DNA from 3 places in the Halomonas sp. HL-93 genome. Region 2 is predicted to be linked to each of the others. Evidence: predicted binding sites of a transcription regulator. Region 2 holds the regulator's gene; each other region holds the start of a gene.
The links. Region 2 encodes sigma-54, which starts transcription at its own class of promoters, with help from an activator protein. Its sites were predicted from a motif close to TGGCACNNNNNTTGCTNT; they were not measured.
Positions count from the first base shown of each region.

Region 1 (10,256 bases), 1.3 Mb from region 2:
CTTTGAAGAGCTAGGTTTTGAAGAGGGGGCGGATCTTGCCCTGGGCTTGGCAACAGTAGGTATTGTCGCGGGGGTGTTGATTGGCACTGTACTGATCAATATTGCCGCGCGCCGCGGGATCATCCACCTTAAGGATGAGAGCCAGCACGCTGATGACCCGGACGAGCTAATGCATGAAGACGAGCGACCTTCCACTGAAGAGTTCAGCGAGTTCAAAAAAGATCTGGTGCAAGAGTCGGGTACGACGGACCCACTAAGTCTGCATATCGGCTTAGTGGGCATCGCCATTTTGATCGGCTGGCTAATTCTGTCTGGGCTACAGTGGATTGAGCAAGTCACCTGGGCTCGCGATGGAGGCTTAGAAGTTCTTGCTCACGTTCCTCTGTTCCCTATCGCCATGATCGGTGGCGTCATCGTTCAACTGGTGGTGATGCGGTTTGGGTTACACCGCCATGTGTCTAGCCGCACCATGTCACGCATTGCAGGCACCGCGCTGGACTTTACCATCGTGGCAGCACTCGCCACCCTTTCACTCACCACCTTGGGAGATTACTTTCTCCCCTTCCTGCTACTCGCTGTAGCGGGGATTGCCTGGGGGCTATTCGTACTCATTGTGATTGCTCCCCGCGTTATCCCTGAAAACTGGTTTGAACGTGGAGTAGGTGATTTTGGCCAGTCAATGGGGGTCACCGTGACCGGCCTACTGTTGATGCGCATGGCAGACCCGAAAAATGAGTCTGGCGCACTAGAGAGTTTTGGTTATAAACAGCTGATGTTTGAACCGATTGTGGGAGGTGGGCTGTTTACAGCCGCCGCCTTGCCGTTGATTGCCGAATTTGGCGCCTTAGCCGTGCTTATTTTTGCCAGCCTGTTAACCGTCGGGTGGCTCGCATTTGGCTTACTCTATTTCGGGCGTATGGTGCCTGATCGCGGCAAAGGGCACTGGAAGAGCTAAGACCTGGCCGTGATGGGATGAAATGGCGTAACAGCCTTACCATTGCGGTGGCAGGTCGTCTCGGTCATCCATCAGGGGGGTGAGCGTCGTCTTGATCGCCATGTACACCCCAACGGCGGAAAAAACTGCAAACAGCACAAACATGCCTAACATCAATCCCATGGTCATATGCTTGTCCCTGTGAGTCTGCGGCTTTACTGACGTTATTGACTTCGTCGTTGTTAACCGCTGATATCATTTAACTCATAGGATAGACCAAAACATACAGCCTAGCTGTACCAATGTTATGCATCCAAGGGACAAACCGGCCGCAGCACGAAGATTGAGACGCAAAAAAACCACTTTGCCGAAACAAGGTGGTAATTTCGCATCGTTGCCATTCCTTGGCGTCGATGTTTAGCGCGTCCTGGCGCTAAAGCGGAGAGTGCCAATTCCTTTGAATGCTCCGTTATTTACCAAATGGCGTCCTGCCTTCCTTTTGATGCAACGACACTCTCCTTACCCGCTTTACCTTTCTACTGCTTTACTGCTTTACTACCTTCCTACTGCGTTACCTTCCAACCTTACCTTCTAACTTCGAGCAACTTTCTTTAACGGCATTCTTTCACTACTCATTTGACCTGCAACTTAAATAACAGTGACATTGGATGCGAATAACACAATTTTTCATGACATCTCGCATACAAACCAAATAAAGCACGCCCCGGGCCAAACACGTCGATAAAAATTATTAATCTTTTAAAACATATACTTAGGTAAAATAAATTAGGCGGCCTGACCCTCCCTGTGGCACACAAAAAATGTAGCGTAATGGCACATGCGACAAAACAGCATGGTGATATGGCAAAAGAGGTACATACTAGCGGTGTCGCTAAATAGCTAACGTTTGCTAATCTAGCTAATACCCCATGAAGGGGTGACCCGCCTGAAAGGAGGCTTCTATGAAACGCTTGACGGCCCTTGGCATTATTGGCATCACCATCTTACTGTTAGTGAGCGGCTGCAACACCATGCGCGGTGCAGGTGAAGACATCGAGCAAGGTGGAGAAGCCATCCAAAAATCAGCGAGTTAACGAGATTATGCTAACGGTTTACCTATCACATGGTTTAGAAAGCGGCCCCGGCGCGCTAAAAATGCAGGCGCTAAAGGGCATTGCCGAAAAGCTCGACGACTGCGAGGCCGTCGTGATGGATTACCGTGATCAACCCGAGCCGCCACAACGCCTTCAGCACCTGCTGGCGACGCTTTCGGCCAGGGGAGACAACCCTGAGCGCTGTGTTTTTGCCGGTTCAAGCCTAGGCGGCTGGCTCAGCGCGGCGGTCAGTTCACAGCAGCCCGTCCTGGGCTGCTTTTTATTGGCCCCAGCACTCGGGTTGGCGCATTACCCCGAAACCTCCCCCACCCTCCAAGCCCATTGCACCCACATTATTCACGGCTGGCAGGACGAGGTAATTCCCCACCGCCCGGTTATTGAATGGGCTGAGCGGCAGCGCCTATCGTTGCGCATGGTGGATGATGACCACCGGCTCCACGAAAGCCTGGACACCCTACTCAGCGACTTCGATGCCTTCTTAACACGCTGCAGCGCCGTATTGCACGCCAGTACGATTGCTTGTTCTCGTCGCTAAGCAAAACATTCGACAAGCGCGCCCAATAGGTGTACAAAACATGTACACACAAAAGGAGAGCGTCCATGTTTGGCCCATTTAAGCGCGACCCCAAAAAGAAGCTACAGCAAGCCTACGAACGCAAGCTGCAAGCCGCTATGGAAGCCTCCCGTAACGGCGACATGCGAGCTAATGCCACCCTTACGGAAGAAGCTAACGCTCTTCTCGCTGAAATTGAGCGTCTGAAGAAAGAAGGCGCATAGCGCCGGCGACTTTTATATGCCGGCGGCTACTCGTCCGCTAACGCGGGTAAGAGCGTTTTCAGCTTACGGGTAAGGGTATTTCGCCCCCAACCCAGCAATTCAGCGGCTTCCCCTTTGCGACCACCGGTATGTTTAAGGGCTGTCTCGATTAAAATTCGCTCAAAATCGGGCACTGCTTCTTCCAGTAGATGGGTATGCCCTTCTGCCAGCGCGTTGTCTGCCCAATCACGAAACGCGCTACGCCAATCACCGTAGGCGCTGGTTTCCGAGGCGCTAGATGAGCGCAACTCCGCCGGCAGGTCTTCCACCAGCACTTCGCGCCCCGAGGCCATCACCGTCAGCCAGCGACAGATGTTTTCCAACTGCCGGACATTGCCCGGCCAGGGCAAGCGCGTGAGGTGGGCTTCGGCTTCAGGGGTTAATACTTTGATATCGGTGGACAGCTCTTTGGCCGCTTCGGCCAAGAAATGACTCGTCAGCCGCGGAATATCCTCGCGTCGTTCGGCAAGCTTCGGCAAGTGAATGCGGATAACGTTTAGACGGTGGAACAAGTCTTCACGGAAGCGTCCATCTTCTACCAGTAACTCAAGGTTCTGGTGGGTGGCCGCGATAATGCGCACATCGACCTTCGTTGGCGTATGCCCCCCCACCCGGTAAAACTCGCCGTCGGCCAGTACACGCAGCAAACGCGTTTGCGTTTCGGCGGGCATATCGCCAATTTCATCTAAAAACAGCGTGCCACCATTGGCTTGTTCAAAGCGGCCCTGGCGCTGCGACGTCGCACCGGTAAACGCCCCCTTCTCGTGGCCGAACAGCTCCGACTCGATCAAGTCACGCGGAATCGCCGCCATGTTCAGCGCAATAAAAGGCTTGCCTTGGCGGGGGCTGTGCTGGTGTAGCGCCTCGGCAACACGCTCTTTACCGGTGCCCGATTCGCCGTTGATCAGTACGGTAATGTGCGAGTGAGAAAGCCGCCCAATCGCGCGGAACACCTCTTGCATGGCGGGCGCTTCGCCGATAATTTCCGCATTGAGCCCTTCTGGCACGCTGACCGGGCGCTGACGTTCACGGGCATGCGCAATGGCGCGGCGCACCAAAGCCAGGGCCTCATCAACGTCAAATGGCTTGGGCAGATACTCGAATGCACCGCCTTGATAGGAGGCCACCGCGCTATCCAAATCGGAGTGTGCGGTCATCACAATGACCGGTAAATCGGGGTGCGCCTCACGCACACGCCCCATTAAATCCAGGCCATCGATCCCCGGCATGCGAATATCAGTGACGAGTACATCCGGCGGGCTTTCGAGCAAGCGCGAAAGGGCTGTGTCGGCCCGTTCGATACATTCAACCTCAAGATCGGGTTGCGCCAGCGCGCGTTCAAGTACCCAGCGAATCGCGCGATCATCGTCAACAATGACGACCCGCGCAACATCATTACGGGCAGGCTCAGTCATGACGCTTCTCCGGTGGAATTAATAACCAATGGAATCAATAAACGAAATTCGGTGTGTCCGGGGCGTGAGTCGCATTCGATCAGTCCTTGATGTTGGTGCAAAATGGATTGGGCGATTGACAGGCCAAGCCCGCTACCTTCGGCGCGGCCTGACACCATCGGATAAAACAGGGTTTCTTGCAGCGCACTGGGAATGCCGGGGCCGTTATCAATCACGCCTACTTCGCTAACCAGGCGATGTCGTTCGGCTCCCAGGGTGAACTGGCGACGCGCACGGGTGCGCAGCACAAGCGTCGGCTGTTGAGTCTGGGCATCGCTCATCGCCTGCACCGCATTGCGCGCCACGTTCAATACCGCCTGGATCATCTGGGATTCATCACCGGATAAATCCGGCAGGCTGGGGTCGTAATCGCGTTGGATATCAACGTGTGGGTGCTCGGCGATCAACAGCGAACGAACACGTTCCAGTACCTTGTGGATGTTGACCGGCTCGTGCTTGACGATGTAGTTCGGGCCCAGCATGGAATCCACCAGATCCCGCAGCCGGTCGACCTCTTCTACAATGATGTGGGTATATTCGCGCAGCGACGGGTTGTCGAGATCGCGCTCCAGCAACTGCGCCGCCCCGCGAATGCCGCCCAGCGGGTTTTTCACTTCGTGGGCGAGGCCGCGGGCCAGTACCTTGATGGTTTCCTGGCGAGTGGTTAGCGCTTCCTCGCGGGAAATCTGCATCAGCCGATCACGCGGCTCGACCTCTAGCAATAACTCCGTCTCGGAGAGCGGCGTCACCGTATAATCGACGGTCAGCGTCTCACTATTCAGCGGCGTAATGCGCGCCTCGCGCTGGGTAAAGGGATGAAACGCATCCCGGGCCTTGGCCAGCACGTCATCAATGCTTTCATCACCGCCCAGCAGCCCGTCGAGGCTCATGCCTTGCACACGGCTCAGGCTAACCGCCAGCAACGCCTCAGCGGCGGGATTCATCCAGCACACGTTAAGCCGTCCATCCAGCAGTAGCACCGCCGTCGTAAGGTGTTCAAGTAAACGTTGGTGCATGGTGATGTCTTGCAAAGTCGCCTCATCCATTATCTTGGTTCAGCCTTCCGCTGGAAAGATGTAGAGGGAACTGCAAAAAGCGCGCCAAATATGCCTCCGCGCTGATCTGCACGGCACTTGCGCCGCGTAGCGGTGCATGGCGTGCCGTTTTAGCGCAGGTCAGTGCCCTCACCGATTTCTTATGCACCATAATGGCGCATTCGCGCTAATCTGCCACTTCGATTGTCACCGCTGTTGTGCGATGCTGGCGACGCCCTTGGCTATCCAATAGCTCCGCCTGAAGCTGATGCCGACCGGCGGGCAGGTTCGCCAGCCAGAACACATTGCTATGCAGCGCCGACTGGCTAAGCTCGCCATTAACGCGTAGCTGTACCTGATGATCATCGCGAAGCTGAGGCGCAATACTCAACGTCACCGGTGTGTTAGCGTCCACCTCAGCACCCGCGCTAGGCGAGCGAATCTGAAAGCGATCGTAGGGCATAAAGGGCTGACCTGGCGATGTGGCGGCAGGCGGCTTTTCTTGCCTATCCGCGTACTGGCTTGGCAATCCAGGCAGCGGGGCAAGCTCTAGCGCTTCGCCACCGCCACTTGGCGTGTCGGAAAAGGTAACGTTGCCGTTTTCATCCACGGCTCGGTAAACCGTCGACGAGGCTGCCGTGTTCACGGCCACCGCCGCCAACAGCAGAGCAAAGCCAGCTACCCAGTACACCCTAGCCTGCCTCATTAACGCCTTGCGCCACATGCGTCCCCCTAAACAAAAAAACCCCGCCGTGGCGGGGTTTAGGCTTATCAGCACCACATAGGTGAGATTAGCAGCTGTTCTTAGCAGCTATAGTACATATCAAACTCAACCGGGTGCGTGGTCATGCGAATACGCTCCACGTCTTCCATTTTGAGTTCGATGTAGGCATCGATCATTTCGTCGGTGAACACGCCACCTTCGGTCAAGAATGCACGATCGGTGTCCAGCGCTTCCAGCGCCTGATCCAGGCTGCTCGCCACGGTGGGTACCGATTTACCTTCTTCCGGCGGCAGATCGTAGAGATTTTTGTCCATGGCATCGCCAGGGTGGATCTTGTTCTTGATACCGTCGATACCGGCCATCAGCATCGCTGCGAAGGCCAGGTACGGGTTAGCCGTCGGATCAGGGAAGCGCGTTTCAACACGCTTGCCTTTCGGGCTGGCCGTATACGGAATACGAATCGACGCCGAACGGTTACGGGCACTGTAAGCCAACATGACCGGCGCTTCGAAGCCCGGTACCAAACGCTTGTAAGAGTTGGTAGAGGCATTAGTGAAGGCGTTCAGTGCACGGGCGTGCTTGATGATACCGCCAATATAGTACAGCGCCATCTCGGAAAGACCCGCGTACTCATCACCTGCGAACTGGTTGTTACCGTCTTTCCAGAACGACTGGTGAACGTGCATACCAGAGCCGTTATCGCCAACCAGCGGTTTTGGCATGAAGGTAGCGGTTTTGCCGTAGGCGTGCGCCACATTGTGGATCACGTACTTCATTTCCTGCACTTCGTCGGCTTTCTTCACCAGCGTATTAAACTTAACGCCGATTTCGTTCTGACCGGCATTAGATACTTCGTGGTGATGAACTTCTACCGACTGGCCGATGGCCTCCAGGGTATTACACATCGCACCGCGGATATCATGGAAGCTGTCTACCGGCGGAACCGGGAAGTAGCCGCCTTTAACGCGCGGGCGGTGGCCTAAATTGCCGCCTTCTACCTGGCTATCCGTGGCCCATGCACCTTCTTCAGAGGTGATTTTGTACATGGCGCCCTGGATGTCGGATTTCCAGTGAACTTCGTCAAAAATAAAGAACTCAGGCTCCGGACCAAAGAAAGCGGTGTCGCCAAGACCGGTTGACTGTAAGTAAGCCTCAGCACGCTTGGCAATAGAGCGTGGGTCACGATCGTAGCCCTGCATGGTCGCCGGCTCGATGATGTCACAACGTAGCACCAGCGTAGCGTCTTCGGTGAACGGGTCGAGGTAGGCAGTGCCGTCTTCCGGACGCAAAATCATGTCGGATTCGTTAATGCCTTTCCAGCCGTTGATGGAGGAGCCATCAAACATCTGACCGTTCTCGAAAAACTCTTCGTCCACATCGCGGGCAGGCACGGTGACGTGCTGCTCTTTACCGCGGGTGTCGGTGAAACGTAGATCTACCCACTTAACATCATGCTCTTCAATTAGCGCGAGAGTCTTGGCTGACATAGTGTCCTCCGGTATGAGCGTGGCTTAAAGCTAACGACAGTAAGCTACCGATAAATGTTGTTCGACATAACGCGTGCATCATGGCACGCCTGCCTTGCTTGTTCACTCAACGTTTGTTCATTGCATTCAACAGAACGCCTAGCGATAACGAAACCGGCTAATGTTGTAGCACGCCGCAAGGCGCTTTGCCTATGACTTACTTAGCCGCTACAGGTAACAATGCAGATTGCGTGCCACTATTGCACCAATATGGCATAAAAAAACATCAAGTCATTGTTTTAAATGCACTTTAAAAATAAAAACCGTGCCACTTCATGTTGCATCTAGAGCTTGACTACCAATATACGGCTTTATAAGGACAACAAAAGCACCAAGTTTGTGCAAAAACAAGCCCGCTAGCACCAAAAAAGTGCATTGCGTTGTAAGCCCTGAGCACAGCAAACATTATTTGCTTGCGCACCAAACAATAGATACTATATTAAACTTTTAGACACAGTCAGTTACACTAAACAAAAAATAAACACACAAGGCCGGAGGGCACCCCCATGAAGTCGGTATGTTTTATTATCGACACCTGCGTCACCGGTGCCCAATTGCCGCGCCACCTTCATGCCATTTACCATGCAGCCGCCGACCACCCCGCCTATTCGCTGCAGGTAACCAGCCTTAACCATGACAATCGATTATCACTCATCGAGCAACGTTTTGCTGCGCACTGCATCGTCTCGCCGGCCACCACCCTGGGCGCACGGCTTAATCACGCCGCTGCCGCCAGCCAGGCCGAATGGTTGATTTTTGCGCTGCACGCCACCGCACTACCAGCGACCTTATGGCGGGCGCTTTTTCCTATGTTGGATAGCTACGCCGTTGAGGCTGTTGTACTCGGCGCCAGCGAACCCACTTTGCCAGCACGATTACTGCAACGCTTTTTAGCCACCACACTGCAATCGCCCCCTTACATAGCGGTGCGACGTACATGGCTCGAACGTCTGGGAGGTTTCGACCCTGAACTCGACCGTAGCGCCATACACGACTTCTTACAGCGTTTGCATGCCTGCCCGACCCGTATCCATACCTTCACTTCTCAAGCGCCTATCCCCCCAACAGGTCATATTGCCTAGCGCATCGCCACATTCAGCTGTTTGCCGAACATCATCGACCCGATCCTCGACTTGTTGACCACGTTGCTTAATACGATGCACCCCACCATGCTTACCACGGCAAGAATCGCGGCATAGACCACAATTGGCAGCGATAAAGGCGCGATCACTAAATCGGTGACGATGAAAAACATCGGATGCGCCAAGTAAATGCCAAACGAATAAACATTGATTTTGCGCACCCAGTTGGGCGCGGTGTAGCCTTTAAGCCGTCGCGTGGTGCATAGGGTAAACAACACAAAGAACGGAATGATCCACACCTCTTTCGAGGTGAAGTCCGGCAAGTGGGCGAGCGTTGCGATGCAGAGTCCGAGCACAAAAATCCCCAGGCAGGCCGGTAGAGCCAGATATTTCATCCATAACGGTCGCTCGGCTTTAATACCGTTTGGCGCCAATGGGTAATACCGAACCAGCACTAGGGCCAGGAAAAACAGATACAGCCAGCCCAGCGGCGCCACCCACAGCAGGTACCCAGGGGGGTCGACGCCATACCAGTAGGCCGTTCCCCAATAGCCCATGCTGATCAAACAGGAAAGCCAGAACCACGGCACCGGATTGACCCGCCAAAGACGCCAACGGGTAAACAGCCAATAGCCGACGTAAAACTGCATGGCGATAATCAGGAAGTAGCCGTGCCAGCCCGCGTAAACAAAATACTGGACAGCATTGCCCCAGAAGCTGATCGGATCGCCCTCTGCCCATGCCCGCACCCACTCCGCCGTTGAATAAATAAGTCCATAGACAAAATAAGGCAGCATGATGTACTTAACGCGCTGGCGTATGAACCCCTCGGGCACTTCTTTATCGTAACGAATAGCGAACACAAACACCGATATAAACAAGAAAATCGGCGTCCCCAGCACCAGCGGAATACGCATGAAATCGGTAACGAGATTGTCTACGTAGTTATTCACCTGATCCATCAAGTGGAATAAAAAAACGGCGATACAGCCGTAGGCTCTCAGCCAAAAGATCTCTTCAACTTTTTGCACGAGTCCTCCCGCTAGTGTGTTGTTGCGCTACGCTTTACGCATTAGCGACCTGAACATCTCACGCCGTGGGCTGTCCGACCTCATTGATACTCGATAATTCCCAGCAGACGAGGTGCTCATGAGAAAACGCCCCCCTTGGCGGCTCGGGGCCGTCAGCCTGTTTGGTTTATTCGCGGGCTTATTGGCCACCTGTTCGACCACCCTCGCTAGCAGTGTTGAACGGCACCACTTCGATTCGACCACCTTGGGAAACCCTTACCCCTATACGGTATATTTGCCCGATGGTTACGCTGATGACAGCGATACGGTTTACCCAGTGGTTTACCTTCTACATGGCTCGTTCGGTAACGAGCGCGACTGGGTAGCCAAAGGCAATTTAAAGCAGACCGCCGACCGACTGATCCGCGCCGGGCACATCCCCCCCAGCGTATTCATCATGCCCGGTAGCCGTAGCTGGTGGGTTGATGGCTATAACGAAGCGGCCCGCAGCGCCTTTTTCAATGACCTTATGCCTCACGTGGAAGAACGCTACCGCGTAGG
Region 1 is NZ_LT593974.1:3,737,339-3,747,594, forward strand. It holds gene GA0071314_RS17305 (sodium/glutamate symporter) at 1-955, shown strand, start outside; gene GA0071314_RS19920 (hypothetical protein) at 992-1,117, opposite strand; gene GA0071314_RS17310 (entericidin A/B family lipoprotein) at 1,897-2,028, shown strand; gene GA0071314_RS17315 (YqiA/YcfP family alpha/beta fold hydrolase) at 2,036-2,584, shown strand; gene GA0071314_RS19600 (DUF6435 family protein) at 2,650-2,826, shown strand; gene ntrC (nitrogen regulation protein NR(I)) at 2,853-4,280, opposite strand; gene glnL (nitrogen regulation protein NR(II)) at 4,277-5,335, opposite strand; gene GA0071314_RS17330 (DUF4124 domain-containing protein) at 5,541-6,077, opposite strand; gene glnA (glutamate--ammonia ligase) at 6,158-7,564, opposite strand; gene GA0071314_RS17340 (hypothetical protein) at 8,110-8,685, shown strand; gene GA0071314_RS17345 (acyltransferase family protein) at 8,682-9,716, opposite strand; gene GA0071314_RS17350 (alpha/beta hydrolase) at 9,835-10,256, shown strand, end outside.
Region 1: a site for sigma-54 is predicted at 7,783-7,800, ahead of glnA (glutamate--ammonia ligase). Genes of this name have one in related genera too.

Region 2 (10,256 bases):
ATCACGGATCGTATCGCCTTCCTCCAGCATTTCAGGATCGCCTCCCATGCTCAGGCCAACGTATTGCTCGCCGAGCAAACCCGAGGTCAAGATAGACGCGGTGGCATCACGGGAGATCTGCCCTTCCAGCTCACTGTCCAAGCTCAGCGTCACGCGGGCGTCATACCACTCAGTGTCGAGTTCGATCGCTTCAACGTGGCCTACTGTAACACCTGCCATAGACACACGTGCCCGAGGCTTTAATCCGCCAATATTGGAAAAGTTAGCGTCCAACTGATAGGTGTTCGACGCCCCGGAAAGGGTTAACCCGCTAACGCGCAGCCCCAAAAACACCAGCCCCAAAATACCCACTAAAATAAACAGGCCGACGCCAAACTCCATGGTTCTACTTCGCTTCATGAAACTGCTCCACCTAATCAGAGGCCGCCGAACATAACGGCGGTTAATATGAAATCAAGCCCCAGAACCGCAAGCGACGAGTAGACAACGGTACGCGTGGTCGCTCGGGAAATCCCTTCAGAAGTTGGCAGCAAATCGTAACCTTGGAAGACCGCAATCCAAGTCACCACCACCGCAAACACAACACTTTTAATCATGCCGTTGCCAACGTCATTAATAAACGCCACGCTGGCCTGCATGTTGCTCCAGTAAGAGCCCTCGAATACGCCAAGCCACTGAACGCCGACGAGATAACCACCCCAAACGCCGACGACGCTGAACCCAACGGTAAGAATCGGTAGTGCGACAACGCCTGCCCAAAAACGCGGAGCAACCACTCTTCTGAGGGGGTCGACGCCAATCATTTCCATACTGGTTAACTGCTCGGTGGCTTTCATCAAGCCTATTTCAGCGGTTAGCGCCGAGCCCGCGCGGCCGGCAAATAACAGCGCGGCGACCACCGGAGCCAATTCGCGCAACAGCGATAGCGCCACCATCTGCCCAAGCGCATCCTCAGCACCAAAATCAATGAGAATCGTATACCCCTGAAGCGCCAACACCATGCCGATAAACAGGCCTGACACCAGCACAATCGCTAGCGATAATACACCGACAAAGTGCAACTGGCGTATCCAAAGCCGAATGCCCTCTGCCGATGGCACCCCTACCGCCGATTGAGCAAGAAATACCCCAGCGCGCCCCAGCGACTCGACCACGTCACAGCTGCGACGCCCCAATCGAGTAATGCGCGTGGCGACCTGCCCTTGCTTCATCGTCATTTGGCATCTCCCTGAGTCGCCACATCGCCCAACATATCCTGGTAAAAAGCCGGCGCGGGGTAATGAAAGGGGACGGGACCGTCGGGCTCACCGTGTATAAACTGCTTCACCCGAGCATCCTGATTGGCATCGAGTTCTGCTGGTGTTCCATGCGCAACCACATGGCCCTCGGAAATAAAATACAGATAATCGGCAATTGTCAGGGTCTCCTTGATATCGTGGGACACCACCACCGACGTCAGGCTTAATGCCTGGTTGAGGCGTTTAATTAACTGCACAAGCACGCCCATGGAAATAGGATCCTGACCAACAAACGGCTCGTCGTAAAGAATGAGCTCTGGATCAAGCGCCACGGCCCGCGCCAGCGCCACACGTCGGGCCATTCCGCCGGAAAGCTCGGCTGGCGAAAGGTGGCGCGCGCCACGCAAGCCCACAGCTTGAAGTTTGAGCAGCACCAAATCGCGGATCATCGCATCGGGTAGATCCGTATGAACACGCAGCGGAAATGCCACGTTTTCATAAACATCCAGGTCTGAAAACAGCGCGCCGCTTTGAAACAGCATGCCCATGCGCTTGCGCAGGGCGAACAATGCCTTACGCGATAACCGGTGGACATCGTCTCCATCAATCAACACGCGGCCCTGATCGGGTGTAAGCTGGCCTCCGATCAGCTTCAATAAAGTCGTTTTACCGGTACCGCTTGGCCCCATGATTGCCGTCACTTTTCCTCGCGGGATGGTGATATTCACCCCGCGAAAAATCTCGGTATCACCCCGCGAAAAATACAGGTTCTCGACTTCAATAAAAGGCACATCGCTCATGGAACCATCAACTCTCGCGTTAACGTGCGTACTCACTGGCTTCACGCAGCATAAAGAAAACAGTGTTTAAAAACTATTATCGAACATCGTATTCTAACCTTACCTGACGACGACAAGCGAGCCTCTGTTCACCTCACCACAAAACGATGGGGCAAAGTCCACTCAGTCAATGTTATTCTTATCTTCTATTTATTATTTTAACGAGCCACGCTAATACTCATGCCAGAGACAGCTGCTAGCACGCCTTTTCGTCAAAGCGCACTGCGCACGCTAAACATCGAGCAAGCCGCGATCGCAGGTTTGGCCGCCAAACTGGATGCGCATTTCGACCATGCCTGCGAGCTTATCTTGGCCTGCCAAGGACGCGTAGTCGTCACCGGTATGGGAAAATCTGGCCATATTGCGGGTAAGCTCGCGGCTACATTAGCCAGCACCGGATCGCCCGCTTTTTTCGTTCACCCGGGCGAAGCCAGCCACGGCGACCTGGGAATGATCACGCGCAGCGACGTCGTTATAGCGCTCTCTAACTCAGGGGAAACCGCCGAAGTGACCGCCCTGCTGCCGCTACTCAAGCGGCTGGGGACGCCACTAATCAGCATGACGGGGCGCCCCACCTCGACCCTGGCCCAGCATGCGGATGCTCATTTAAATAGCAGCGTGGATCGCGAAGCTTGCCCCCTTGACCTTGCCCCGACAAGCTCAACCACAGCGGCCTTGGCCCTCGGCGACGCCCTCGCGGTGGCGCTTCTGGAAGCGCGTGGTTTTACCGCAGAGGACTTTGCATTGTCGCATCCTGGCGGCAGCCTCGGCCGACGCCTGTTGCTGCGCGTTCGCGACCTTATGCATCAGGGTGAACGTTTACCGCAGGTTGCATTAGGCAGCCCACTACGCGACGCCTTATTGGAAATCACCCGGCAAGGCTTGGGCTTCACCTGCGTGGTGGACCCCAACGGCCAACTAGCCGGCGTCTACACGGATGGCGATTTACGCCGCACGCTGGATAACTTCCACGATTTGCGTGAAGTGCGGGTAGATGACGTCATGACGCGGCCCGGCAAGCGGATATCCCCCGACCTGCTGGCGGCGGAAGCCGTGCGCATCATGGAGGACAACCGCATTACCGCCCTCGCGGTGGTGGATGAACAACAACGCCCAATAGGCGCTCTACATATGCATGACCTGCTCGCCAGCGGCGTCATTTAATTGAATCGACCGGAGGCTCAATGACCCTTTCCACTGACCTACTCGACCGACTGCGTCGCATTCGCTTATTTGCCCTTGATGTTGATGGCGTACTCACCGACGGTCGGCTTTACTTTCAGGCCGATGGCGTGGAAATCAAAGCCTTCCACACCCAAGACGGCCATGGGCTCAAACTACTTAAACGCGCGGGTATTTCAGTCGCCCTGATCACCGGTCGTGACTCACCCATGGTCAGTCAACGCGCCGCTGCGCTGGGCATTCCTCACGTCTACCAAGGCTGCGAGGATAAATTGACCGTGCTGCGCGACCTTTGCCAACGCCTTGGGCTTGAACTGCCTCAAGTAGCGTATTGCGGCGACGACCTACCCGATTTGGCAAGCATCAAGCGAGCGGGGGTCGGGATCACGGTGCCCAACGCACCTGACTACATGCACACCCATGCTGACTGGGTGACAGAGCGCCTGGGCGGCCACGGAGCGGTTCGTGAAGTCTGCGATGCGCTACTCGACGCCCAAGGGCACTGGGGCGCCGTCATCGATACCTACTTACACGGCTGAGGAACTATGTTGAAGCAACTTCGCACGCGCGTGGGACTTGCGCTGATTGTGCTGGCCCTCGGCGGCATGCTGGTATGGCTGGACCCTGGCGGCCCGCAAACTGTCCCCCAGGACCCAGATGCGCGTGCGGAAGAGCCGGGGCATGTCCTACACAATGCCGAGCTCACGCTATTTGACGAACAGGGTAATATCCAGCAGGGGCTGACCACACCCCGCCTGGTACATACCCCTCAATCTGCGACGACCCAGACCGAAACACCCCACGCCACACTTTATGACAGCGAGCGACGCGTGTGGAACGCCACGTCAGAGGTGGGCACGCTTAACACTCGCTCCCAGGAACTGACGCTTTCCGGCAATGCCAAGCTCATAGCACCCGAAGAGGGCTGGCAACTCGATACAGATGTCCTGCACTATGAAGGGAAAAACGCCCATGCATGGAGTGACACCCACGTGCTACTCCAGCAACCGCCCCAGCGAACAACGGCGCAGCGGATGGATGCATGGCTAAACGAGGATGAGGTGAGGCTTGAAGATAACGTTCAAGGCCACCACCCCCCAGAGACGCAACCTGGACAGGAATAAAACATGAAAGCGTTTATCTACACGGCGGTTGCCGCTGCCTGCTTAGTCCCTTTTTATGCGCTGGCGGATAATCACCAGCAACAGCAACCGGTTGAAGTCGAAGCCGATCAGCTTGACCTTGACCAACGTGCCGGTACGGCGGTTTACACCGGCGACGTAGAGGTTCGCCAGGGAGATATGCTGATCAGAGGCGATGAAGTTGAAATCCAACGTAACGAAGAAGGCGAGCTCTCGCGGGCGACGGCACTGGGTGATCGCGCCTATTTACGTCAGCAACCCGAGGACCAAGATGGCCCGATAGAAGGCTGGGGCCGGCGCGTGATTTATCACGTCGCCGAGCGCCGGGTTGAGTTGATTGACCAGGCAGAAATCATTCAACAAGGCGACCGCTTCACCGGCGGACGTTTGGATTATTTCATCGACCGCGAGGTCGTCGAAGCGCGTTCCGATGTTGAGAACCAAGAGCCGCAACGCATCCGCATGACGCTGCAACCCGAAGACTAAGGAGAGCCCGATGGTAGCTGCCGCCGAAAGCGCAACTCGAACGCTACACGCCCGCCATTTGGCAAAAAGCTATAAGCGCCGACGCGTCGTAAAAGATATTAACCTGGACATCTCCCAAGGCAGCATTGTGGGTTTGCTTGGCCCCAACGGCGCGGGTAAAACCACCTCGTTCTATATGATTGTCGGCTTGGTCAAGGCAGATGCAGGCAGCGTCGGCATCGACACCCTTGATCTTTCTCGCGCCCCTATGCACGAGCGCGCCAAGGCAGGCATTGGCTACTTACCTCAAGAAGCGTCGATTTTCCGCAAGCTTTCCGTCGCCGATAACATCATGGCCATTTTGCAGACCCGAAGCGACCTGGACCGCGCCGGACGCGAAGCTCGTCTGGAAACACTGCTAGAGGATTTTCATATCACCCATATCCGCGACAATATGGGCATGAGCCTATCGGGTGGTGAACGGCGGCGCGTCGAAATCGCTAGGTCACTGGCCACTGAGCCTGCATTTATTCTGCTCGATGAACCCTTCGCGGGCGTAGACCCTATTTCAGTGGGCGACATCAAGTCGATTATCCGCGCATTGAAGGACCGGGGCATTGGCGTATTGATCACCGACCACAACGTGCGTGAAACGCTGGATATATGCGACATCGCCTACATTGTCGGCGATGGCCACATTATTGCCAGCGGCACACCAAACGCCATTCTTGACAATCAAGAAGTGCGCGACGTTTACTTAGGCGCTGATTTCCGTCTGTAAAGCTATCAATGGCATATTTATTGCCGGTGGCATGCTTATTGCACTTGCACCAAAACAAAACTCGCACTAGGGTGGATGCTTTCCGATAACCGAATGGTTCTCTGATGGTCATGAAAGCTTCTCTTCAACTGCGAATTGGCACCCAGCTCACCATGACACCTCAGCTGCAGCAGGCAATTGCTCTGCTGCAGCTATCAACGCTCGATTTACGCCAGGAAATTCAGCAAGCGCTGGACGCCAACCCCATGCTTGAGCAGGAGGATGAGTTCAGCGAACAAGCCGCCAGCGAGCCGGAAGAAGCCGAATGGGCAGACAGCATCCCCACAGAGCTCTCCGTCGACAGTGACTGGTCGGATACCTACCAGGACACGGGCAGTACCGGCAGCTCGAGTGGTGAGGGCCCTGACTTTGAACGCCAAGCGGCGGGGCAAAGCCTACACGGCCACCTCCTCTGGCAACTGGCCATGACCGATTTAAGCAGCCGCGAACAGCTGGTTGCCGAGAGCCTGATTGATGCTCTCGATACAAACGGCTACCTCACCCAGCCACTCAACGATATCCGCGAAGGGCTGCGCGCCCAAGGCGTGGAAGGGCTCAGCCAGCGTGAGGTTGAAACCATCTTGTTACGGCTTCAACAGTTTGAGCCCACCGGCGTGTTCGCCCGTGATCTTCGCGAGTGCCTGATGCTACAACTCGCCACGCTACCCGACGATACGCCGTTATTGATTCCCGCGCGGCGTTTGGTGCGCCAGTTTCTGGAAGCCTTGGGCAAAAATGATCAACGTCTACTCAAGCGACGATTAAGTCTCGACGATGCGCAGCTAGACGAGGTCGTCCAGCTCATCCGCAGCCTTGACCCGCGCCCAGGCAGCGCTTATAGCGCCACTGACGACAGCTATGTGATCCCCGATCTAGTGGTTCGCCACGATAACGAAGGCTGGCACCTCGAACTCAATCCAGAGGCGCTGCCTAAGCTCAGGATTCAACCCGACTACGCCAGCCTGATTAAGCGCGCCGACAAAAGTCAGGATAACCAATTCCTCAAAGACCACTTACAGGAAGCCCGCTGGCTGATCAAAAGCCTCTCCAGCCGCAACGACACGCTACTGCGTGTCGGCCGCGAAATCATCACTCGCCAAATCGGCTTTTTAGAGCAGGGCGAAGAAGCCATGAAGCCGCTTATTCTGGCGGATATTGCGGATGCGGTAGAGATGCACGAATCGACGATTTCTCGCGTCACCACCCAGAAATTCATCCATACCCCAAGGGGTATTTTCGAGCTTAAATACTTCTTCTCCAGCCAAATAAGCGGTCAAGACGGTGACAGCCACTCCAGTACGGCGATTCGTGCACGGCTCAAAAAATTAATTCAGGAAGAGCCCTCCGGCAAACCACTGTCGGACAGCCGTTTAGTGACTCTACTTGAAGACGTCGGCATCCACGTGGCACGCCGCACTGTCGCCAAATATCGAGAAGGCATGGGCATTCCCTCATCCAGCGAGCGACGTCGTTTGCGTTAGATAAACGGAAACTCATCACAAGGGCTTTGCTTAACGGCAAAAAGGGTTACAATCGAAGAACAGTCCGATGGATAAGGAGTACGTCAATGCAAGTCAATATCACCGGTCATCATGTGGAACTGACTGACGCCTTGCGTGACTATGTCAACGAAAAGTTGGAACGCGTCGAGCGCCATTACGACAACATTACCACCGTGCAGGTAACGCTTTCGGTTGAAAAAGAGCGCCAACAGGCGGCCTGCACGTTGCACGCAGCAGGTGCTGACTTGCACGCCGAAGCCCTTGATAATGATATGTACGCCGCCATTGACGCCCTAGCGGACAAAATCGATAGGCAACTCGTTAAGCATAAGGAAAAAGCACAAGCCCGCGCCCAAGGCGCAGGCGTGCGTTAATTCAATGACGTTGGCCACTATCCTCCCCCCGGAGCGCGTTCTCTACGATGTGCCTGGGGGCAGCAAAAAACGGGTGCTGGAGTTTTTCAGCACCTTCATCGCGCAAAACATCCCAAGCCTCGATAGCCAGGAAGTATTCAGTCGCTTGATTGGGCGTGAACGCCTGGGCAGCACGGGAATTGGCAACGGTGTGGCGATTCCTCATGCGCGAAGCCCACACTGTGAATCGCCTATCGCGGGCTTTCTCAAACTCAATGAAGCGGTCGACTTCGATGCAATTGACGGCGATCCGGTGGATTTGGTGTTTGTCCTACTTGTGCCCGAAGAAGCGGACGACACGCATTTGGCCTTGCTGGGCCAAGTCGCTTCCATCATGAACGACGCCGACACACGCCAGCAGCTACGCAAAACGGGCAGTCAACGTGAATTGCTGGATCTCATCTCCGCCAAGATACGCGACCAAGCAGCCAGTCAGTAACCCGCTGGCACGTCCGGTGGGTATAGATTGAGTTAACGTCTTAATCTGGCTGGTTACCCACGTCACTTGACCGCAAGCAAGAGAGCCTTCATGCAACTCGTCATTATTAGTGGACGATCCGGGTCAGGCAAATCAATTGCCTTACAGGCGCTGGAAGATTTGGGCTATTACGCCATTGATAATTTGCCAGCCATGCTACTGGACTCGCTGATTGATGAGCTACGCGACCAGGGGGAACGCACCCATCTGGCGGTTAGCATTGATGCGCGCAATCTGCCGGGCGCGCTTGCTAAGCTTCCCAAGCTTCTCGAAGAGCTTCGCCAACGTACCATCAAGTGTCAGATTGTATATCTGACCACCGATGCACGCATTTTGCTGGAGCGCTATTCGGCTACTCGAAGGCGCCACCCGTTAACACGCAATAGTACGCTCACGCTTGAAGAAGCCATTGATCAAGAAGAGCAAACGCTGCACGAAATCCGTGACCTCGCCGATCTCACTATCGATACATCGCGCCTGTCAGTACACGATCTTCGTCGTCGTATCACCGACCAGGTAGCGCATCAGCGACGTGATCAGCTAACGCTGACCTTTGAGTCATTCGGCTATAAGCGCGGTGTGCCGCTCGATGCCGATATCGTTTTCGACGTGCGCTGCCTGCCTAATCCTTACTGGGATCCCTCTCTGCGCTCGTCTACTGGCCGCGATGCCGATATAATTGCGTTTTTAGCTAACTATCCCCTGGTCGATGACATGGCCAGCGATATTCAGGCGTGGCTTGAACGCTGGCTTCCGGCCTACCAAAACAGCCAGCGCAGCTACATGACCGTCGCGATAGGATGTACCGGGGGTCAGCATCGCTCAGTGTATATGGTTGAACAACTGGCGCAGCGCCTCGCCGGACAAGCAGGCGAGGTACAGTTACGCCACCGCGAGCTGGGCTTACAATACACGGTCAACGCGCCGCTTTAGTATTAGTTGCCCTAGCCGTATAGCAAGGGCCATCATCCATTGCGACGACCCTAGCAGCCAAAAGGAATCAGGGTGCCCGAACGTAGACTTACCCTTACAAATCAGCGCGGCCTTCACGCTCGCGCTGCGACCAAACTTGTACAGTGCAGCCAGCAATTTGACGCCAACGTACGTGTCTTAAAGCAGCAGCAGGAAGCCGATGCCGCCAATATCATGGCCCTCTTGATGCTTGCAGCGCCTTGTGGCACGGAGCTATGCATAAGAGCAGAAGGCAATGACGCCGAACAAGCGCTGGATGCGATTCAAGCGCTGTTCGACGCACGTTTCGACGAGGACAAGTAAAGCCCTGCCTGCCTTGCTAAGTTAGCTACCCGCGATAGTCATACCATCAATCAGCCAACTGCCGGAATGGATACTGCCCCGCCGGTCAATGTCATCACCCACGCCAATCAAGCTTGCGTACATACGCTCCAGATTACCGGCAATAGTGAACTCTTCTATGGGGTATTGAATCACGCCTTTCTCGACCCAGAAACCCGCAGCACCGCGTGAGTAGTCGCCGGTCACGCCGTTAATTCCCTGGCCCATTAACTCGGTCACCCAAACGCCAGTGTCCATTTGTTCCAGCAGCGACGCCTGGCTGGTTAACGGCGCGGTAATGCGCATATTGCGTGCGCCGCCAGCGTTACCCGTCGTGGTCATACCCAAGCGCCGGGCGCTGTATGAAGACAGCATGTAACTTGCAATCTTGCCGTGGTCGATAAAACGATTATTGCGCGTTTGCACGCCTTCCCCATCAAACGGGGAGCTAGCCGTCGCCCCGACCTCCATTGGCCGCTCTTCGAGGCTAAACCAATCAGGGAACAGCGGCGTGTTGAGCCGATCACACAGGAAAGAGGCCTGACGGTATAGCGCACCGCCCGCCAGGGCACCCATTAGATGGCCCACCAGACCACTCGCCAGACTGGGGTCGAACAGCACCGGATAAGTCCCCGTAGGCGGTCGTTTGGCCCCCAGCCGACGCAGAGTTCGTCTGGCCGCTTCGCGGCCAACCGCTGCCGGGTCAGATAGCTGATCAGGATCGCGCGCCGAGGTGTAATCCATGTCACGCTGCATACCCTGCGCGTCTTCGGCAATCAGCATGCAAGAAAGCGAATGCCGACTACCTTTCTGGGTACCGATAAAACCGTGGCTGTTGGCATACACGCGCACGCCTTCACCGCTGGACAGCGAGGCGCCGTCTG
Region 2 is NZ_LT593974.1:2,442,891-2,453,146, forward strand. It holds gene mlaD (outer membrane lipid asymmetry maintenance protein MlaD) at 1-399, opposite strand, end outside; gene mlaE (lipid asymmetry maintenance ABC transporter permease subunit MlaE) at 417-1,217, opposite strand; gene GA0071314_RS11380 (ABC transporter ATP-binding protein) at 1,214-2,038, opposite strand; gene GA0071314_RS11385 (KpsF/GutQ family sugar-phosphate isomerase) at 2,258-3,241, shown strand; gene GA0071314_RS11390 (KdsC family phosphatase) at 3,262-3,798, shown strand; gene lptC (LPS export ABC transporter periplasmic protein LptC) at 3,805-4,383, shown strand; gene lptA (lipopolysaccharide transport periplasmic protein LptA) at 4,387-4,887, shown strand; gene lptB (LPS export ABC transporter ATP-binding protein) at 4,898-5,647, shown strand; gene GA0071314_RS11410 (RNA polymerase factor sigma-54) at 5,752-7,167, shown strand; gene hpf (ribosome hibernation-promoting factor, HPF/YfiA family) at 7,254-7,562, shown strand; gene GA0071314_RS11420 (PTS sugar transporter subunit IIA) at 7,567-8,040, shown strand; gene rapZ (RNase adapter RapZ) at 8,131-9,012, shown strand; gene GA0071314_RS11430 (HPr family phosphocarrier protein) at 9,085-9,354, shown strand; gene pmbA (metalloprotease PmbA) at 9,376-10,256, opposite strand, start outside.

Region 3 (10,256 bases), 1.3 Mb from region 2:
GTGGCCCCCTGTGGCTCGGTTTGGTTGCTGCGCTTCATCGAACAATTACACGACCAGTTTGACCGCTACCGTCGCTTAGGCCCGAAGATGCCCACCGTAAGACAAACGCTCGATGATCAGCACCACGAGCTGGTGGAGCTTGCCTTGCAGCGCGACAGCAAAGCCGCTCGGGCGCTAATGGACGACCATATTCACAAATCCTATCAGGTGGCGCTCAAGCGCTATCAGGAACATGCCTAGGCGGGCGTGTGTAAACTAGGGCGCGACAACCGAGTAGGATGGAGAGCAGGCATGCAAGACGCAGATAACACGGTCATCGCGCGGACGTTGAACTGGGTGAATCACTTTATTGTGGCACATGATATATGCCCGTTTGCACGCCGAGAGTTGGCGTGCGATGCGGTACGCGTTGAAGTGGTGCGTTCTAAAAAAATTGAAGTAGCGCTGGAAGAGTTGATGGTTGAGGTGCACTGGTTAGACGAGCACCCGGAAACAGAAACCACGCTGCTGGTGTTTCCCACGCTATTTAAAAGCTTCGATCACTATCTTGATTTTATTGAGCTCGCCGAAAGCATCCTGATTGACCAGGGATATGAAGGGATCTACCAGCTTGCATCGTTTCATCCGGATTACTGTTTTGAAGACGCTGATGCTGACGATGCTGCTAACTATACCAACCGTTCACCTTATGCCATGGTGCATTTGCTGCGTGAAGAGAGCGTCGAAAAGGCGATTGATTACTATGGCGATACGGCGGCGATTCCCGAGCGCAACGTGGCGCTGCTGAATGGCATGGGTACCGAGGCCGTGGAACAATGTTGGCAACGCAGCTGCCGCGTCGACGATCAAGATTGATGAATCACTCGTTGGTGATTATCTTGAGGGTGGCTGCGCTTGATGCGGATGAGTTTAATGATAGATGCTTAAAGGGCTTTATACATGACGTGGGTATCGACCTTGCCAAGTTGGGCGTGACGGTAGGCGTTAGGCACCGTACCCACAATGGCAAAGCCCAAACGCTGCCAAAGCGCTATTGCCACCTGATTGGTACTGACCACCGCGTTGAACTGCATGGCGCTGAATCCAAGCTTTTGCGCTAGCTGCTGTGAGTGTTCACACATGGCCCGGGCCACGCCTTTCCCGCGAGCCGCGGTGGCCACCATATAGCCGCAGTTACACACATGATTACCTGGCCCTGCAGCATTCGCCTTTAGGTAGTAGGTGCCGAGTATCGTCCCCGTTTCATCTTTGACCGAAAGCGTAGCGCGGGGCGTTTTACACCATAGCTGGTAGGCATCTTCGGCGCTTATATTCGGCTCTATGGCGTAGGTTTCCTGAGCCGCGACAATGCCTTGAAAAGTTGGCCAAAATGTCATGAAGTCATCGTATGTCATCGGGGTGAAGGTGAGCGTAGACATCGTCCTGTTTACCTGGTGATTCGGGTTGGCTCGGCTGCCATGGGCAGCCGTTGGGCAAAAACGAGCGGCAATGGCGTGCTGTTATCGAGCTGCTTCAGCCACAATCTGATAGCTTCTTAGCCGGTCTTGGTGGTCATAGAAATCGCTGTTGATCATCAATTCGTTGGCTCCCGTACGCGCTTGGAAATCCTTTAACTGAGCCTTGACGGTATCGGGGCCGCCGATAATCGCCGCGCCTAAGAATTGCTCTACCTGAGCGCGCTCCATGGGCGTCCAGTCCAACTGCTCCACCGGCGGCAGCGATACCGTGGGTTTGCCGCGTATCAGATTGAGAAACTTCTGCTGAGCCGTGGTCGCCAGATATTCCGCCATGGCATCGCTTTCTGCTGCGATTACCGGCAGCCCCACGGTGGCATAAGGAGCATCCAGGTGGGCGGAGGGCTGGAAGTTATCACGGTACAAGCGCAACGCCTCAAACAAGTAGCCGGGGGCGAACTGGGCGGCAAAGGCAAAGGGCAAACCAAGCTTGGCGGCCAGCTGTGCGCTAAAGCCACTAGAGCCCAGCAGCCAAATCGGCACGTGGGTGCCCTGGCCGGGGACAGCTTTTACCCGCTGGTGAGGTGAAGCCTCGGCCAGATAGCCACGCAGCTCGTTTAACTGGGCCGGAAAATCGTCAACGCCAGCGTGGGCATGGCGGCGCATCGCCTGCATCGTCGCGCCATCTGAGCCGGGCGCACGGCCAAGCCCCAGGTCGATGCGCCCAGGGTAGAGCGTTTCCAGCGTGCCAAACTGTTCGGCTACCACCAGTGGTGGATGGTTGGGTAACATGATGCCGCCACTACCCACGCGAATGCGAGAGGTTTGCCCCGCGATATGGCCAATTAACACCGCTGTCGCGGCACTCGCGATGCCTTCAATGTTGTGGTGCTCGGCCAGCCAATAGCGGTGGTAACCCAACTGTTCGGTTAACTGGGCGAGGGAAACGCTATCTTGGAAGGTTTCAGCAGCGCTACCGCCCTGACGAATCGGGGCGAGGTCCAATACGGATAGCGTGGTAGACGCTAGTTCGCTCATGCATCACCTGTAGAGCCGGAATGTGAGGCGGACTAATAACAAGTCGGCGTTTTCGTGCCGGCTAATTATTAGCACGCTTGTTAATTACCCGTTATGCGGCCAGCAGCGATGAATTACAAGGCGAAGTAGCTACGAAACATGTTATTCCACTGGGGGAGTAGGGCGAATCAGAATTTCGTTGACGTCGACATGGGCAGGCTGTGACAGCGCGTAAATGACCGCATTGGCGATATCGCGGTCTTCCAGCGCATGCTCTGGGGGTTCGTCAAAGAAAGGGGTGTCGACCATGCCAGGTTCAATCAACGTGACGCGCATGCCGGTGCCGCGCAGCTCTTCACGCAGGTTATAGCCGATACCTGTGACGGCCCATTTGGTCGCGCTGTACATGGAGCCCGGAATGGTCGCACGGCCTGCGGCTGAGCCAGTTAACAGCACGTGACCTTTGCTGCGCTTGAGCGCCGGAAGGCACGCCTGGAGGGTCAAGCCCACGCCGTATACATTGGTGAGAATCATGTCTTTCCAGCGTTCATGGTCGGCGCCGCTAAAGCCACCTGGCGTGCCACCACATCCTGCGTTGGCAAACATGGCATCAATCCTGCCAAAGGTTTCCAGCGCTTCGTCGACCATGGCGTGCTGTTCATCCATGTGGGTAACGTCTAGTTCGCAGGTCAGCACATTTTCTGGCCCAAGCTCCTGGGCAAGTGCGGTGAGTTTGTCCGTTGAGCGGGCAGCTAAGACCAGCTTGTAGCCGTCTCTGGCAGCGGCTCGCGCCGTAGCAGCACCGATTCCACTGGAAGCTCCCGTGATAAGTAGTACGCCTTTATGCATCGTTTGCACTCCTTGCGATTAACCATAACTGCTTATTTAGGATGGCTAATCGAGCGAGGTTGTGCAAATAATAAGCCTGCAAACGAAAAGATCAGGGCGTCAATGATCTACTTCTTTGCGTCTTAGCATGGTGGAGAGGTCAAGAATCGACTGCGCCATGTCGGCCATGCTTTTACTCTGGTTCATTGAAGTGGTGCGCAAAAAGCGGTAAGCCTCTTCTTCTGTCATGTTTTGGTGGGCCATGATAAGGCCTTTCGCCCGCTCAATTAGCTTGCGCTCGCGCAGCGCTTTACGGGTGTTTTCCAGCTCGTCGCTCAAGCCCTGCAAACGGCTGGATTGTGCCTGGGTGAGTTCAATGAGCGACCGACCCAATGGTGAGTTAAGCGCACTGGCGGTCAAGTCACCCAAGGGCTCCGTGCTGCTCAACGCTAGCAGTTGCTCGCAAGGCGCTGGGGAAGTAGTGCAGGGTTCCGTTTTGGCTTTTTCCAGTGCGGCGCTGGCTTGATGGATCTTACAATGACACAGTGCGGTGAGCTGAGCGGTGAGGGCATCCTCCACGCTTTTAATGCTGTCGATGCGCAACGTGGTGAGTTCGTACCAAGTTTCACCCAGCGAATCCGGTGTCTCAGGGTGCGTGGTACGTTGGCAGGCAATATCCCGCAAATGGCCAATACCCGAGAGCGTGCGTGGCGACAACTCCTGCTGCCAGTGCTGCTGTGCCTCCGAGGAGGCAAATTCCTCAAAGGTATCAAAGCAACGTTGCTGATCGTTGATTAACTGACTAAGCAGCGCACTATGCGCATCGTCAAAATACCCTTGGGTAAAGCCAAAGGCACCACAGGCGCGTTCCTGGCCGGCTAATTCTTTGCCCTGCATTAGATGGAAAATGGCCACCAGGGCGCGGGTTATATCGGGGTCAACGGCCGTATCGGCGGCTTCGAAGACAATTGCCAGCAAGCCGCTGGTCAGTTGATTGAATGCCTGGGTCGCCGCATCGGGGGTTATCGCAAACGTATCGATGGCGTGGCGCAGCGCGCTAAGCTCATCCAAGGCGGACCATACCGTGGCAATCCGGCGTAGTAGGCGTGCGGCAGCCTGGGGACGGGCTTCCTGGCTTAACGCTTCCAGGCGACGTCGCATCATCGCTTCAGCGTCCTGGCTATGCTGCCGGTAAGTGGCGCGGCGTTCCTTAAAACGGGCGCCATGAGAGACTAAAAAAATAGTCGATGCCCCCCGTTCACGTTGCAACATATGAATAAAGTGGCTGATGTCGCCGACAATTTCACACGTTGTCGCAAGGTGGGTCAGGTTATCGATATCGCAGCGTTTGGCGGTTAACAGTAGCTGTTGAGCTGAAGACATAATGCGATTCCTTTGTGCTCACCGCCATTAGCTGCGCACTTTCAGAGAAAGTGCGCAGTAGGCGCTTTAGCGTAACGATAGGGCACCGGCCCCGGTGTCGTCGCCCACCGCATCCTGGTAGGCGGCTGCCTCTTCGGCTTCTTGTGCATCGCTGAACCGTACCAGCAAGACACATGAGGCCAACGCCAGTACGGCCAAGCCCAGATAAAAGAGGCCTTGTTGATAGGTCAAGCTTTCACTACGAAACAAGAATGCAGCGGATACCGCCCCCACGTTACCCCCCGCACCGACGATGCCAGCGACCGCCCCGAGAGCCTTTTTATTGATGAAGGGGACCACGCCATAGGTAGCGCCTTCAGCCATCTGCACAAACAGGCTAAAGACCAGCATGATCCCAATCGCCCAGCTCAGGATATGCATCTGTGAGAAAGCTAACAACGCGATGCCTTCGCAAATCAGCGCAATAAACAACCAGCGTACGCGACCCTTTAGCCCGCCTTGTTTGGCAAATAAGTCGGAAAATATGCCACCCAGAGTGCGTGCAAAAATATTCATCAAACCAAACAATCCGGCAATCATACCGGCGGTGGCCAGTGTCAGCTCAAAATTATCAAAAAAGTAGATGGCGGCGATATTGTTGATCGTCAGTTCTACGCCAAAACAAAGGCCATACACCACAAACAACGCCCAAACCCGGATATCTTTCGCCGCTGCGGTAAAGCATTGCAGTGCGCCATGCTCGCCGCTGGCAGGCGGGAGTTCACCTCGAGCGCGAAGCTCGTCAAAATTGCCGTTTGGAGCATCCTGGGTAAATAGCCAATAGGCAATACCGGTGAAGAATAGCACTACGCCCGGCACGACCATGGCCAAACGCCAGCCTAGCGCTTCGTTAACACCCAACATTAACATGCCGGAAAAAATCAACGGCATAACGATCTGGGTGGTGCCGCCGCCTAGGTTGCCCCAACCAGCACTGGTGGCGTTAGCCGTGCCAACCACGTTGGGCGCAAACATGATAGAAGTGTGGTATTGGGTGATCACGAACGACGCACCGATGGCGCCGATAGCCAAACGCGCGATGAGAAAGCTTTCAAAGCTATCGGCCAGGCCAATGCCCATCACTGGAATTGAGCCAAGCAAGAGTAAGCCTGAATAGGTTTTACGCGGCCCTAAACGGTCACACAGTACGCCAATTACCAAACGTACAATCACGGTGATCGCGACCGAAGCGATGATGGTGTTGCCGATTTGCGTCTGAGTAAGCGCTAAATCTTCGCGCACCACTGCCATGAGCGGGGCGATACCAAACCAGCCAAAAAAGCACAGGTGGAAAGCAAACCAGGAAAAGTGAAACGCGCGCATTTGCGGCGTAGAGAAATTGAGCAACCGAATGCGGTTGGCTTTATTGCGAATATCCATGGGATGGCCTCACGGGTCTTGTTACGAGTTCAATACCCTGCGCATCAATTGCACAGCGTCATTGGTTAACGAGAACATGCCTTCGCCATTGAAGGTCAGGTTCGACGCACTCGTACCCGGTTGGGCCTGGTCCACGCCTACCACCACTGGTTAGAACGAAGCAAATTTTTTGCCACTAAATAAATTTATTATTTTTATCAGTCATTTATCTTTAACAAAAAGATGGGCGTAAGCTTTTTTACAACGCATATGCTGCATTGTTGGGCATTGTTTAACCCGCAATGACTTATATTGGTGCCGAAGAAGGCGCCGAGTTGTCGTCTAACTAGACATCGTCGATATCCAGCGTGGAGCGCTTCCCTAGCGCGCCAATATTTTCCTCCAGCCAGTGGTCTGCGGCTGCGCGGCCTTGCTCAAATAGGTGGCACAGAAAAGGCCACTCGGCGTTAAGCTTGCTGGATACGGAGAGCTTCTGTAATGCGCCTTCGCCGCTGATGCGGTGAAACAATGCCTGCTGATAGCAATTCTCGATACCTTGGGCATCAAGCACCTGCTTAAGCATAGCGATCATGCGCACTTCTTTAATTAGCGCTGAATTGAAGGTGATTTCGTTGAGTCGATTCATAATGCTCGACGCTGTGGTGGGAATGGTATCGCGTCGAATGGGGTTGATCTGGACAAGCAATATATCCCGCGCGTTACATTCCTCCATCAGTGGAAACAGTGCCGGATTGCCCATATAGCCACCATCCCAATAGGCCTCTCCGTTAATTTCAACGGCCTGGAAAACAAACGGTAGGCAGGCGGAGGCCATGACGGCCTCAAGGCTCATCTCTTGCCGACGAAACACCCGCTGCTTGCCAGTACGTACGTTAGTGGCGGTCACGAAGAGCTTAAGCTGCTCGCATCGGCGCACCCGCTCAAAGTCGATTCGCTCGGCGACAATTTCGCGCAGCGGATTCACATTAAGTGGATTGAATTGATATGGCGAGACCAGGCGGCTCATAAGGTCCATGGCAATATAGCCAGGTGAATGCTCCAGGCTCCAGTTGCCTGTCAACTTATCCAGCGGTGAACGTCGAATAGGACTTGCCATGCCCGCACGGCTAACGGCTTGCCAGAAATCGTGCAACGCCTCTCGGGCGGTTTCTTTGTCGCCCCGCGTAAGCGCGTCGGCCATGACCACACCGTTCATCGCGCCAGCGCTAGTGCCGCTGATGCCCTCTATCTCGACCCGTGAGTCCGCCAGTAAGCGGTCAATGACGCCCCATGTAAAAGCCCCGTGAGAACCTCCGCCCTGTAATGCTAAGTCTAACGATTTGGGTTGAGCCATCGGCTTGCCCCCCGTGTGGTTGGCAGTAAAAGAAATTGCTAAGCGGCTACCAGCATGGCACATCGCAGCAATTAACCGTTACCAAGCAAGCTATTTAGCCCTTAAGCCTCTTAGCGTATCTGGCAAAGTGAGACGGTGTGCGCCCATATAAAATAAAAGCTACCTTTATATTGGTATTGTTCAATAAGCATCTATTTTTAATACAAATATATAGGGCTGCACCCAGTCTTGAAGAGTGGGTGTGCTAGGTTTTAGACGTTCAAGCTTTTATTTAGCGTTGGGCGAGCGAAGGCGTGTTAGGGCAGTTAATGACCTGGGAGGTGGCCAACCATTCCTGGTCAGGGTAATAGGCAAAGACGTAGTGATCGCCTTTCAGGCTGTCAATCAAGGGATAGGTCACTTCTTCGCGAACCGCTGGGCAACCATGGCTGCGACCCAGCCGGCCAGTTTGATCAATAAAGGCTTCACTGACGTAGTCGGCGCCGTGAATCACGATGGCCCGTTCAAAGGCGTTATCATTAACGTTGGCTTCTAAGCCTTCAAGGCGCAGTGAATAGCCGTTGCGTCCGTAGTAGCTATTCATCGTTTTAAACAATCCAATGCTCGATTGGTGGCTGTTGGGGATATTGGAAAACGTTTCCGCCTCTGCGTCCCCAGAACCTTGCCCGTGGGATACCAGCTCTTGAAACATCAGTTCGTGCTGGGACAGGTCAAACACCCATAGACGGGGCTCGGTTGACGGTAGCGAGTAATCGATCACCGCTAAGCGCTCGGCGTTAGGGTCGCGACAGCTAAGCGCTTGAGCGGCAAGGCGCAGGGCCTCTGGGCTGGCGCTTGGGGCAAGTTGCAGCAGTTGGTGGTGTAACGGCATCACGCCGTTAGGTGGGGCGGCATCAACTTGGCTGAAAAAGGTGGCGGCGTGGAGTGGAAATGTGAAAAGCGTGGCAGGCAGACAAATAAGCCAGGCACGAAACGAAAAAAATGGCACCATTTAAGTCCATCCTGCAAAGTAGAAAGCGAGTAGAAAACGGTGAGGCAGTCGCTAACCGGCTATGATAACAAGAAAACACAGTATTATCGGGACGACCATAGTAACGCAAGGAGAGGTCAATGGACGAGCGGCAGCCATTAAGACGATGGGCGATAGGGGTGGCGCTTTGCCTGAGCGTAGGCGTGGTCGGCAGCAGTGGGGCAGACACATCACTACCGTTGCAAGAGGCGCTTCAGGCGCGTTTGGCAGCGAGTGACCAGCGGCTGCCGGTCGAGCGTTTCTATGAATATCGCGACCATCAACCAGTGTGGACCACTGCGCAGAGCGTAAAAGCGCTTATGGCAGGGCTCCGCGAGCTTGAGCGAGATGGCATAAACCCTGACAACTACGCGGTAGCATCGCTAATGGAAGCGTTTGAACGTAGCCAGTCAGCGGGCGTATCTGCCCAGGCTGCGTTTGAATTGCAGGCTAGCCAAGCACTATTGCAAGCGCTGGATCATTTAAACCGCGGTCAGGTGAACCCTCGCAAGCTAGCTGCTCAGTGGGATGCTGAACGCCCGTCGCGTGGCTATTCCATGGCGCGGGTTATGGAGGCCGTGAATCAGTTGGATATTGCGGCCGCGCTTGATCAGGCGCGGCCAGACTCGTCGGCGTACCGGCAGTTAAGAGCTGCTTTTGCCGACTTCCAGTCGCGTGCCTCGCAGTCGAGCGTTCCTTATCTGGACCGTCGCGACGAGTCGCTGCAGCTTGGTGATCAACATGATGATGTACTGACGCTTCGGCGGCGGTTAACGCGCTGGGGCGAGCCGCAGTTGTTAGCCGCCAATTCTCAAGCTTATCCCCAAATAGACGCCGAAGCCCCTGATCAGCGCCAGTTCGATGCTTCACTTGCCGCCGCCGTTAAACGTTTTCAGCGGCGCCATCTGCTCCAGGAGGATGGTGTGGTAGGTGAGCAAACGCGCCGCGCGCTTAACGTTCCGCTTTCATCACGTGTTGAGCAACTCAAGGTAAATCTTGAACGTGCCCGGTGGATGGGGGGGCGGCCGGATGATGCCCCTGGCGTATGGGTAGACTTGGCCGGCTACCGATTACATTACACTCGTCCTAACGGGGAACGCTGGCAGACGCGGGTGGTAGTGGGGTCGCCCCGGCGCGCAACACCGGTGATCCAGTCAGCGATTACCCATTTAACCTTAAATCCGAGTTGGACTATTCCGCCCACCATCTTGCGCGAAGATGTGCTGCCCCGTGTGCGTGAGGATGTTAATTATCTAGACGAGGAAAACATCCAGGTGATTGATTTTGACGGTAACCCTGTGGAGGCGGAGGATGTCGATTGGCAGCGCCCTGGAAGTGTCATGCTGCGCCAGGTGGCTGGTAACGCGAACCCGTTAGGTCGTGTTGTTGTGCGCTTCCCGAATAACCATATGATTTACCTGCATGACACGCCTGCTCAAGGGCTTTTTCAACGGTCTCAACGTGCGTTGAGTTCAGGGTGTGTCAGGGTGGAGGGTGTCACCCAGTTTGCCCAGTTGCTACTTCAGGATACCGGCAGTTCAGCACAGATAACGCGATTAATGGCTGGAAGCCAAAATGATCGACAGGTGTCGTTACCTCAACGCGTGCCAATTGCGCTGCACTATTTAACGGCCTGGCCTAACGCTGAAGGCGAGGTTGAGTTCCGGCCGGATATTTACGGACACGATGCGGATGTGCAATCGGCGCTTAGCCAGCCCTTGCGGCTATCGGGATAAACGGCATAGGAGGGGTTGGACCATAAAATAAAAAAGCGCCACACAGTGGCGCTTTTTGGCAATGAGCTAGCTGCTTA
Region 3 is NZ_LT593974.1:1,124,162-1,134,417, forward strand. It holds gene GA0071314_RS05030 (GntR family transcriptional regulator) at 1-240, shown strand, start outside; gene GA0071314_RS05035 (DUF1415 domain-containing protein) at 292-855, shown strand; gene GA0071314_RS05040 (GNAT family N-acetyltransferase) at 924-1,418, opposite strand; gene GA0071314_RS05045 (LLM class flavin-dependent oxidoreductase) at 1,500-2,492, opposite strand; gene GA0071314_RS05050 (SDR family oxidoreductase) at 2,634-3,320, opposite strand; gene GA0071314_RS05055 (nitrate regulatory protein) at 3,420-4,682, opposite strand; gene GA0071314_RS05060 (NarK family nitrate/nitrite MFS transporter) at 4,749-6,101, opposite strand; gene GA0071314_RS05065 (patatin-like phospholipase family protein) at 6,427-7,434, opposite strand; gene GA0071314_RS05070 (murein L,D-transpeptidase catalytic domain family protein) at 7,706-8,425, opposite strand; gene GA0071314_RS05075 (L,D-transpeptidase family protein) at 8,545-10,179, shown strand; gene GA0071314_RS05080 (peptidoglycan DD-metalloendopeptidase family protein) at 10,254-10,256, opposite strand, start outside.
Region 3: a site for sigma-54 is predicted at 6,259-6,276, ahead of GA0071314_RS05060 (NarK family nitrate/nitrite MFS transporter). Genes of this name have one in related genera too.